Regions from separate parts of the Methylovorus glucosotrophus genome, predicted to be linked through region 3. Evidence: riboswitches for the same ligand, from Rfam matches in the RefSeq annotation. Region 3 holds a riboswitch; each other region holds the start of a gene.
What was found. A riboswitch is a leader RNA that binds a small molecule or an ion and turns the genes downstream of it on or off. The one in region 3 is predicted to bind cobalamin.
Positions count from the first base shown of each region.

Region 1: another riboswitch for cobalamin. It lies ahead of FNL37_RS08455 (ribonucleoside-diphosphate reductase subunit alpha); the one in region 3 lies ahead of FNL37_RS11425 (TonB-dependent receptor domain-containing protein).
Region 2: another riboswitch for cobalamin. It lies ahead of FNL37_RS04520 (TonB-dependent receptor); the one in region 3 lies ahead of FNL37_RS11425 (TonB-dependent receptor domain-containing protein).

Region 1 covers NZ_VMSE01000001.1:1,808,912-1,812,176, reverse strand. The annotation lists gene FNL37_RS08460 (EamA family transporter) at 1-704, opposite strand, end outside; cobalamin riboswitch at 919-1,175, shown strand; gene FNL37_RS08455 (ribonucleoside-diphosphate reductase subunit alpha) at 1,320-3,265, shown strand, end outside.
Region 2 covers NZ_VMSE01000001.1:960,074-963,338, forward strand. The annotation lists gene FNL37_RS04520 (TonB-dependent receptor) at 1-1,745, opposite strand, end outside; cobalamin riboswitch at 1,862-2,057, opposite strand; gene FNL37_RS04525 (hypothetical protein) at 2,249-2,737, shown strand; gene FNL37_RS04530 (patatin-like phospholipase family protein) at 2,769-3,265, opposite strand, start outside.
Region 3 covers NZ_VMSE01000002.1:99,942-103,206, forward strand. The annotation lists gene FNL37_RS11425 (TonB-dependent receptor domain-containing protein) at 1-1,389, opposite strand, end outside; cobalamin riboswitch at 1,672-1,887, opposite strand; gene FNL37_RS11430 (hypothetical protein) at 1,974-2,204, shown strand; gene FNL37_RS11435 (cell division protein ZapA) at 2,201-2,506, shown strand; gene FNL37_RS11440 (DUF2237 family protein) at 2,799-3,158, opposite strand.

The DNA.
Region 1 (3,265 bases), on a different contig from region 3:
AGCGTGCAGTACTGCATGATGAAAATCATGACGCCTATGCTGGCAATCGTGGGCAAATGCGACAGCGAGGTTTTGGTGCTTTCTTTAACACTGGCGGGTATGAACAGCAGATTCGCCAGCATCACCAGCGGCAAGCCCAGCAGCGACCAGAACACCAGCGTGGCCAGCGGCCCGCCATCCGTCACCGCGTTTTTCAGGAACAGCGTGCCGATGGAAAACAGCAGGATGGACAGAAAACGCGCCTGCACGCCGCGCTCCTTCAGCAACAGCAGCATGCGGTTGGCCTCGCGCTGACCGTTGGCAGGCATCAGAAAGAAACTGCCCACCACAATAATCGCCACGCCTGCAAAGCCCTGCAGGGTAGGCACCTCGCCCAGAAACACAATGGCGAGCAGCATGGAAATCACCACCTTGTAAGCATTCAGCGGCCCAAACACCGACAGATCGGTTTTGGCGAGCGACATCACCATGAACATCCAGCCGCCGACATCGAGCACGGCCGCCAGCAAGACATTCATCCAGAACGCCTGCGGCAGGCTGGCAGCATGCACCACAGGCACAAACGGCAGCGCCAGCACGCTCAACACCACATAGCTGGTCGCCACCATGAAGAAGGGGTGCAGCGGATGCTGCGACAGTTTTTTCTGATAGACATTGGCGAGTATGGAAAACACCAGCCTGCCAAACACGAACGCGATTTCCACGAACAACAACTTTCTTTTATGGGGGATGAAATGCCGGGGGGAGGGCAACAACCGACATTATGCGGTCGTATGTCATGCGATTGAAATATTTGTCGCCCGGGCCTGCGCCATCAGGCGTTTTGGCTTGCGGCGATAGCTTGATTCCGCCCAGAGTACATAGGGCGTTATTCCCATATTTTGTATTTCCCTGTTGACGATACCACTCCCTATTGTGTTACATTGCCAGCACTACGGTCCTCAAGGTTTGATTCAAACCGCGAGTTAAAAGGGAATCCGGTGCGTGTGTCTGCAGAATATTTCTCGCCGATATGCAACGCCGGGGCTGCCCCCGCAACTGTAACCAGCCATCGGGCTGACGTCATGTCAGTCTGGTAGCGCAAGGCATCTGAAGCCACTGAACCTGCCGGGGTTCGGGAAGGCGCCAAGCGTAAGGCCGGGAGCCAGGAGACCTGCCGTGGATTTTTTCAACGCGTTTGAGGCGGGGTGTCCTCGGCAGATGGAAGGTTTGCGCCTTCTCCCTTGCTGGTCCTGGTGGTGGATGTACAGCGGCAATGCAATGTCATTGCGCCTGCGTACGTCGGTTGCCGACTCCCGCTCCTGATAGGAGCCAAGTAGATGGATGATATCAATACCGCGCAGCCGGTTTTAAATGCTGCACTCCCCAGTTTGCAAGTCATACGCCGTGATGGCGCCGCCGTGCCGTTTGCCGCCGACAAGATTTCGATTGCGCTGACCAAGGCGTTTTTGGCGGTGGCGGGCGAGCACTCGACTATTTCCAGCCATATGCGCACCGAGGTGCAGGCGCTGACCGATACCGTGGTGGCCGCCCTGGTGCGCCGCAAGCCAGCCGGTGGCTCCATCCACATTGAAGATATTCAGGATCAGGTAGAGCTGGCGCTGATGCGCTCCGGCGAGCATGACGTGGCGCGTGCCTATGTGCTGTACCGCGAAAAGCGTGCGGCCGAGCGCGCCGCCCAGCAAGCGCCTGCGCCCACCCTGCATGTGCTGCAGGATGGCAAGCGCGTGCCGCTGGACCAGCAGTTGCTGCTGAGCATGGTGACCGAGGCCTGCGTGAATCTGGGCGATGCGGTGCAACCCGCCGTGATTGTGGAGCAAGCCATGCGCGACCTGTACGACGGCATGCCGTTTGATGAAGTGCGCCGCGCGCTGATTCTCTCCGCCCGCAGCCTGATTGAGCGCGAGCCTGCTTACAACTACGTTACCGCCCGTTTGCAGCTGGACCTGGTGCGTGCCGAGGTGCTGGGCGAAGCCGTGAGCCACACCGCCATGGCGCAGCGCTATGCCGAATATTTTCCGCAATACATCAAGACCGGCATTGCCGCCGAATTGCTGGATGAGCGCCTGGCGCAGTTTGATCTCAGCCGCCTTGCCAGCGTACTGGTGGCCGACCGCGATCTGCAGTTCGGCTACCTGGGTTTGCAGACGCTGTATGACCGCTACTTTTTGCATATTGAAGAGCGCCGCATTGAACTGCCGCAGGTGTTTTTCATGCGCGTGGCCATGGGCCTGGCGATCAACGAGATTGACCGCGAAAGCCGCGCCATCGAGTTTTACCATGTGCTGTCGAGCTTTGATTTCATGAGCTCCACGCCAACCTTGTTTAACAGCGGCACGCGCCATTCGCAGCTGTCGTCGTGCTACCTCACCACCGTGAGCGATGATCTGGATGGCATTTACCAGGCGATCAAGGAAAACGCGCTGCTGCAAAAATTTGCCGGTGGCCTGGGCAACGACTGGACGCCAGTGCGGGCGCTGGGCTCGCGCATCAAGGGCACCAATGGCAAAAGCCAGGGCGTGATTCCTTTCCTGAAAGTGGTCAACGATACCGCCGTGGCGGTGAATCAGGGCGGCAAGCGCAAGGGCGCGGTGTGTGGCTATCTGGAAAGCTGGCATCTGGACCTGGAAGAGTTTCTGGACCTGCGCAAGAACACTGGCGACGACCGCCGCCGCACGCACGACATGAACACCGCCAACTGGATTCCTGACCTCTTTATGCAGCGCGTGCAGGCCAATGCGGATTGGACGCTGTTTTCGCCGTCTGACGTGCCGGATCTGCATGATCTGTATGGCAAGGCTTTCGAGACGGCCTATACCAACTACGAGCGCCGCGCCGACCATGGCGAAATCAAGCTGTTCAAGCGCGTGCCCGCGGTGCAGCTGTGGCGCAAGATGCTCTCCATGCTGTTTGAAACCGGACACCCATGGATCACCTTCAAAGACCCGTGCAATATCCGTTCGCCGCAGCAGCATGTGGGCGTGGTGCACAGCTCCAACCTCTGCACCGAGATCACGCTGAATACCTCCGAAACGGAAATCGCCGTGTGCAACCTGGGCTCGGTGAACCTGATGGCGCACCTGAAGCCCGAAGGCGACAGCTACGTGCTGGACCAGACCAAGCTGGCCGCCACCATCCGCGTGGCGATGCGCATGCTGGATAACGTGGTTGACATTAACTTCTACGCCGTGGGCAAGGCGCGCAATTCCAATTACCGTCACCGCCCGGTGGGCCTCGGCATCATGGGTTTTCAGGATGCCTTGCA
Region 2 (3,265 bases), on a different contig from region 3:
GCCTTCAGCAGTGCCACATTGGCGTCTACACGCCAATGTGCGCTTGGCAGCAGCAGGGTGGAAAGCTCCACACCGCGTGAAGACTGCTTGCCGCCTTGCACTGTCAGCCGCTGATCGGCAGGGTCGCGTGTCAGGATGTCGTCCTTGGCGATGTGGTACAGCGCCAGCGTCACTTCGCCTTTGCCGTGATCCAGCATGTGCTTGATGCCGACTTCGGCCTGTTTGGCGGTGGTCAGCTTGTAGGCTTTGCTGCCGGGACGCAAGGAGACGATGGACGATACCGGGTCCGAGCCCTGGCTGTATTGCCCATACACGGCCAGGCCAGGAGTAGCGGTGAACACCGTGCCCAGGCGATAGGAAAAGGGCGAGTAATCCTTGTCGAAGGAAGTGCCCTTGATGAAGTTCTGATGATCGACATTGATCCAGTCCTGGCGCAAGCCTGCGGTGAGTTTCAGTCGCTCGGTCAGGTCCAGCGCATCTTCCACAAACAGGGCGTTTTGCAAGGTGCGTGCCTTGAATTCGGGGATGGTCGGGTCCAGCGCGGCATCGGAGTAGTAACCCGGCGCAAAACCCTTGGCCGGCACGGTGTTACTTCCATCCGTGCCATCATAAAAGTTGTCGATATAACGCAGATCCACGCGCGTGGTTTCCCAGCCCATGGCCCAGCGGTTCTTGTGGCCGAAGGCATCGGCTATGCTGGCCAGTTCCAAGCGGTTGCCCAGCTGTTTCAGCTGGTGTTTGATCTCGGTATAGCCCGATCGCGTTACGGTATTGCTGGCACTATCGAGAGCATAGTATTCCAGGTTGCGCCAGTGGCGGCGGCTGTTAAACCAGTAGCTGATGTTGGTGAGTTTCAGGCTATCTGAAATATCCCATTCCACCTTGGCGCGCAGGCGGTCATCGGCAAAATCCATGGCACTGTCTTGCACGTTGTAATTCTGCTTGCGCAGGCTGCTGTCGATGCGGCCATCGCGCAAAGGGATGCCGGTGTAGGTGGTCGGGGAGTCTTTGCTATGATCAAAGGTGAAATCGACGCGCAGACGATCGCTGGGGACCAGTTGCAGGCCGCTCATGAGCTTGCGGCTCTGATGCTCGCCACGGTCCACATAGCCATTGCCGCCGGTGGCGGAGGCATCAATGCGGAATGCGCCTATCTCGCCCACGGCCCCGGTGCCTCCCACGCCAGCGCGGTATTCGCCGCGGGTGCCCCAGCCGGTCAGTGCTTCAAATGAAGCTTCACGGCTCGGCGCCTTGCGTATGCTGTTGATGATGCCACCCACGGTGCCGGTGCCAAACAACACCGAAGCTGGCCCGCGCAACACCTCGATGCGTTCATAGCCCCAGGTGTCGGAGGGAAACGTGATCGTGCTGGCGGCGGTCAAGAGCCGTACGCCATCTTCTGCCTGACCGATGGAATCATTGCCGCTAAAGCCGCGCGCTGAAAAGGCATTGCCCACGCCGAGATTGCTGATGTCGCTGATACCGGTGCTGCGTGATATGGCTTCGCGGATACTGATATCGCCGCGGCGGCGTATGGTGTCGGCATCCACAGCCTCAATGCTGGCGGGCGTTTCAAATGGCGTCAGGCCGAGGCGGCTGCCGGTGGAAAGTGGCTGTTTGAGGCGGGATTCGGGTTTGAGGCTTTGTGCGGATACTTCGACTTCTTCCAGCGGCTGAATATCTTCAGCGTAAGCGGACACGGAAAAAAGCAAGCCGGTCAGGCTCGCCATGGCAGTGCGTTTCATGGGCGTTTCCTAAATGTTCGCATGCGACCCCGCATGCCGATTCATCATGGAAAAACCACAGAGCCTGAGTATGAGATGGCTGATCAGCCTTGCCCAAACACCGCGCCCCGCGGTAGTTCCTTCGTGACTGGCAGGCCGGTCTCCGGGCTCGCGAGGCTTGATGCACCGCCTTCCCAGGCACAAGGCCCAGTGGCGTCGATGGCACATCCATACTCGCTTACCGTTGCGGGGGCAGCACAGGCATTTCACCTGTTTCCCGTTTCACCTTTCCCCTCGAGCGAGAGGGCAGGCACCTGGCAGTGTGCATAGATTATAAAGGGGAAGCTTGAATAAGTATTAAGAAATGTTAAGAGGCACGCGCAGTGGGCCTTTGGCAGGAGAAGGTGACAATTCTGTCACCCCTGGATCGACGGATTTTGCATGGGCTGTATACTTTCTGCATAAGTCTTGATCTGGCTACATGAGGCCTTTCAGCTCGTGAAACTCTCTTAATTATTGTGCGCATGAACCTTCTGTTTATATCCGCGAAGCTTGCCCGGCTGGTGCCGCTATTTGGCGCTGCCGGACTGCTGTTGACGCTATCTGCCTGCGACAAACTGCCCGGCTGGGCGGCTGCCTTGCTGCATACTGAGGTCAAGACCAGCCCACTCTCGGGGCCAGACAAAAACCGGGATGGCATACGCGATGATATTGAGCCGCTGATTGCGCAATCCTCCAGCTTGCCTGAGGTGATTTCGGTCAGAACGACCTATGCGAAATCGCTGCAAAAGATCGTGGAGTTTGATTTTGAGCATGCCCAGATGCTGTCCGTGTTGAAGTCGGAATACTCCCGCAGCCTGGCTTGTGCCATGCTGGTGGACGATGGGTTTATCGACAAGCTGAATAGCGCGACTTTCAACACCCCGCAGCGGATTCAGCAGCAGGATGTGTTTCAGAAGAGCATCAGCGGACAGGCGTTTGATTTTGATTCCCTGTCACGTTTGTGCAGTTAGCCGGGGCATTGCATGGTGATGCTGGCAGCGCTTAGCGCGCCAGCGCCTGATAGATCGTCTCCAGCGTGGCCTTGTTGGCTTTGATCAGTTTTTTGGCTTCCGCTTTCAGGTTTTCAATATTGCCCTTGGTGGCGTTATCCATGTCATCCGAGGCGATGCTCAATTCCGTTTGCAGCCGGTAGTAATGGTCGCCCAGTATCATCTGCATCTGGTAATTGGCGGCATCGGCCACGCCATCAAACATGCAGCTCAACAGCGGTAGCACCCAGCCAGCCTTGCCCCAGTCTTTCGCCTCATCAAAGGTAATCGGCCTGATCAGCTCGCCGGTGCCTAGCGAAACCAGCAGAAACTCGGTTTCATCCGGGAAAATGCGTTTGGCTTCGGCATAAGCCGATACCGAGGGCGAATTGATAAATACGCCACCATCCACCAGGGTTTTCAGCGAGCCTGCTACTTCGATCTGGGTGGGTTCAAAATAGGTAGGCGCGGCCGATGTGGCACGCGCCACGTGTTTGAGCAGCAGCGGTT
Region 3 (3,265 bases):
ATTCCGTGGATCTTGTACATCTGCGCTTGCTCGCAGGTGATAATTTTCTATCCAGCCCTCATAGCTTAATGTGGCGCCTTTAATTTTGGCGGAGCCTACATTGCTGGGAAAATCTGTCAGGGTGCCATTTGTACCCACCAGCAGGTTGTCAATTTCGTTATGGTAGGCCGTCAAGCTGATACGGTGATGTCCTTGATCGTAGACAACGGCCGCTTCGGTATTGCGTGATGTTTCAGGTTTAAGGTTGGGGTTGCCTTGATAGGTATAGCCAAATCCATAATCCTGAAATGGAAGATATAAATCATTAAAGGTCGGTGCCCGGAAGGCTGTACCAAAGCTTCCATTCACGCGCCAGTAATCATTAAGGCGATACCCATATCCTATGTTCCCGGTGGTATGTTCCCCAAATTGGGAGTTATTGTCTCGGCGTAAGCCAAACTTGAATGCATGGGCATTTTTCTCAAGCAGATAGCTTGCAAGGTAGCCATTATTAAACCGTTTGTCGACGGTGTAGCTGCCATTCCCATCGACCTTGTCTTCTAGTCTGTCATAGGCAAGAGTTAATGTGCCCAATGGCAAGCGCAAGTCATTCTGCCAATAGTGTTGGCGCTGCTTGGTGCGCAACGAGCTGACGCCGAAACTGCCGACGCTGTAAAGATCGTCCTGGCTTTCGCCTATGCGGAACTGGCTCTGCCAGTATTCGGTGATTTTGTTTTTGCTGGTAAGGGCAAAGCTTTGTTGACGCAAATCCTGATTGGCAGGAAAGTCATTACCGTCAAAGTCATAGTGACCATTTGATGTGTATACCTGAGCACCAATTTCATGACCTTCTGCCAGAGTGTGGCTGATGTTGCCATTAAAGCTCAGATTGCGAAAACCATCGTGATCTTGATCTCGTCCGGATTGGGTCCTGAATGACGAAATACCATCTGTGGTGAGCGACGCGACGCTCGCAGCATAGCGAGTATCGCCCACGGAGCCACTCAAGGCCGCAGATGCCTGTTGTGTGTTGTTGCTGCCATAACCTGCAGATGCTGACAGACGGGGTTCGCCTTTGCCCTGTCGGGTAAAAATCTGTATTACACCGCCGATGGCATCTGCTCCATACAGGCTTGATGCCGGGCCACGCAGGATTTCAATGCGTTCAATTTGCTCAGGCAGAATTTGGCTCAGCGTGGTGGTTCCTGTTGTCGCTGAGCTGACTCGCATGCCATCAATCATTACGACTACCGCTTGTGAACCTGTGCCGCGCAGGTGGATATTGGTGGTGGCGCCCAGGCCGCCATTGGATTCTATTTGAATCCCGGGTTGGGTGCTTAGCAGTTCTGCCAAAGTGGATTGACCGGCGCGCTCAATTTCTTCGCGGGTAATGACGCTGACGTCTGCCAATACATTCTCGCGGGATTCTGCGATGCGACTAGCAGTGACCACGACTTCATCGGTGTAAATGGAGGTGGCCTCCGCGTATGCGCCCGTCGTAAACAGCAAGCCTATCGTACTTGCCAGTATGGTTTTGTTCATGAATACCCCTTTGTGTGCATGCGACCCCGCATGCGAGAAATAAAAAGGGAATACCGTGAGGGAAGCTGTTGAATCTATCCGGAACGAAGGCGCAATATGAAATTAAGTTATCTGCGATTCGCTGCGAAAACCGTCACCCCGCGGTATTGCCTGCTTGTGAGCTATCGGGCCGGTCTCCGGGCTTATACGTTTTGTTCATTCGCCTTCCCATGCATGTGCACAGTGGCTTGTTGAATGAACCGCACGTAATTACCGTTGCGGGGGCAGCACAGGAATAGTTGCTCGATTAATCGTCAACGCACCTGTTTCCCAGTTTCACCCGGTTTGCAGAGCAGCAAATCGGGCACCAGATAACGTGCATAGGATTATACGGGATGCAAAAAATTTCACCAAAGCGAGATTAAAACTTAACGTGTTGTAATACTTTCAAAAATGCTCGTTAGCAGTTGACCATGCAAGCTTTTTACAATTATAGTGCCGATATGGAATCCGATCTGAAAGCCCTCGAAGACAAGGTAGGTGAGCTGGTGCAGCTTTACCATGCCGTGCGTTCGGAGAATCTGCAATTGCGTCAGGAGCTTGCCCAAAGCCGTGATGAATCGCGCCTTTTGAAAGAGCAAATGTCCAAGGCTGGTAGCCGGATCGAGGCTCTGTTAAGCCAATTGCCAGAAGGTAGCCTATGAGCGAAGTGCGTGCAGTTGATGTCAACATCATGGGGCGGGAGTTCAAGGTTTCCTGTACGGATGATGAGCGTGAAGGATTGATTTCAGCCGTCACGTATCTTGATCGCAAGATGCGTGAAATTCGCGATACCGGCAAGGTGATTGGCATTGAGCGTATTGCGGTGATGGCCGCCCTCAACATGGCGCATGAGCTTTTAACTACCCGTAGCGGCGGCTTTGACATCGGGGATTTGAAGCGTAGAATGATGTCCATGCAGGAACAGATTGACGAGGCGATTGCCGAGCAAAACAAGTTGTTCTGATCAAAAATTTTCTTTTGCCATGTCTGTCATGGCGCCAGTTTGTTCCCTGCGGTATTGTTTAGGTCATAAATTCCTTGAACTAGTCTTTGGCATCGGTTTCGGTGTGTTGATTCACTGTTGAGCGCGCTCCTAATGTGGGTGTACCTGATGTGTTCCACGCTGTTACCACTTGAACCTTTTGGTTCAGGATGCTGGCCTGGGTGATGCTTGCGGGGAACTCCCACATTGCAAAAAGCACGTGATTCCAATGGAACCCCGTGCTTTTTTTATGGCGATATCCTGCTGGTTTGGGTTATCGCAGTTCGTGGTATTTCAAATCCCCCAGACTCACAATCTCCAGCGCACGCTCGTGCGTGGCTTCCAGGATCACCGGCGGCGCAAACCCTGCCTCTGCAGCTTCATGCCAGCGGGCGGCGCACAAACACCAGCGATCACCAGGTTTCAAGCCTTCAAATCCATATTCAGGTCGTGGCGTGCTAAGGTCATTTCCCCGGGATTGGGAAAATGCCAGAAACTCTTCAGTGACTTGCGCGCAGACAGTGTGACTGCCTGTGTCTTCGGGGCCGGTTTCGCAGCAGCCGTTACGGGTGAAGCCGGTCAATGGTTGAGTGCTGCAGGATTGCAGCGGGGTACCTAACACGTTTTTTGCCATGGTGCAGTTCCTGTATCAGTGCTTGGTGTGGGTATACTCCTCGATCTTGAAATGCAGAACCGAGAAGCTGGTTGGGCTTTGACGTTACGCCATTGAGTTGGATTATC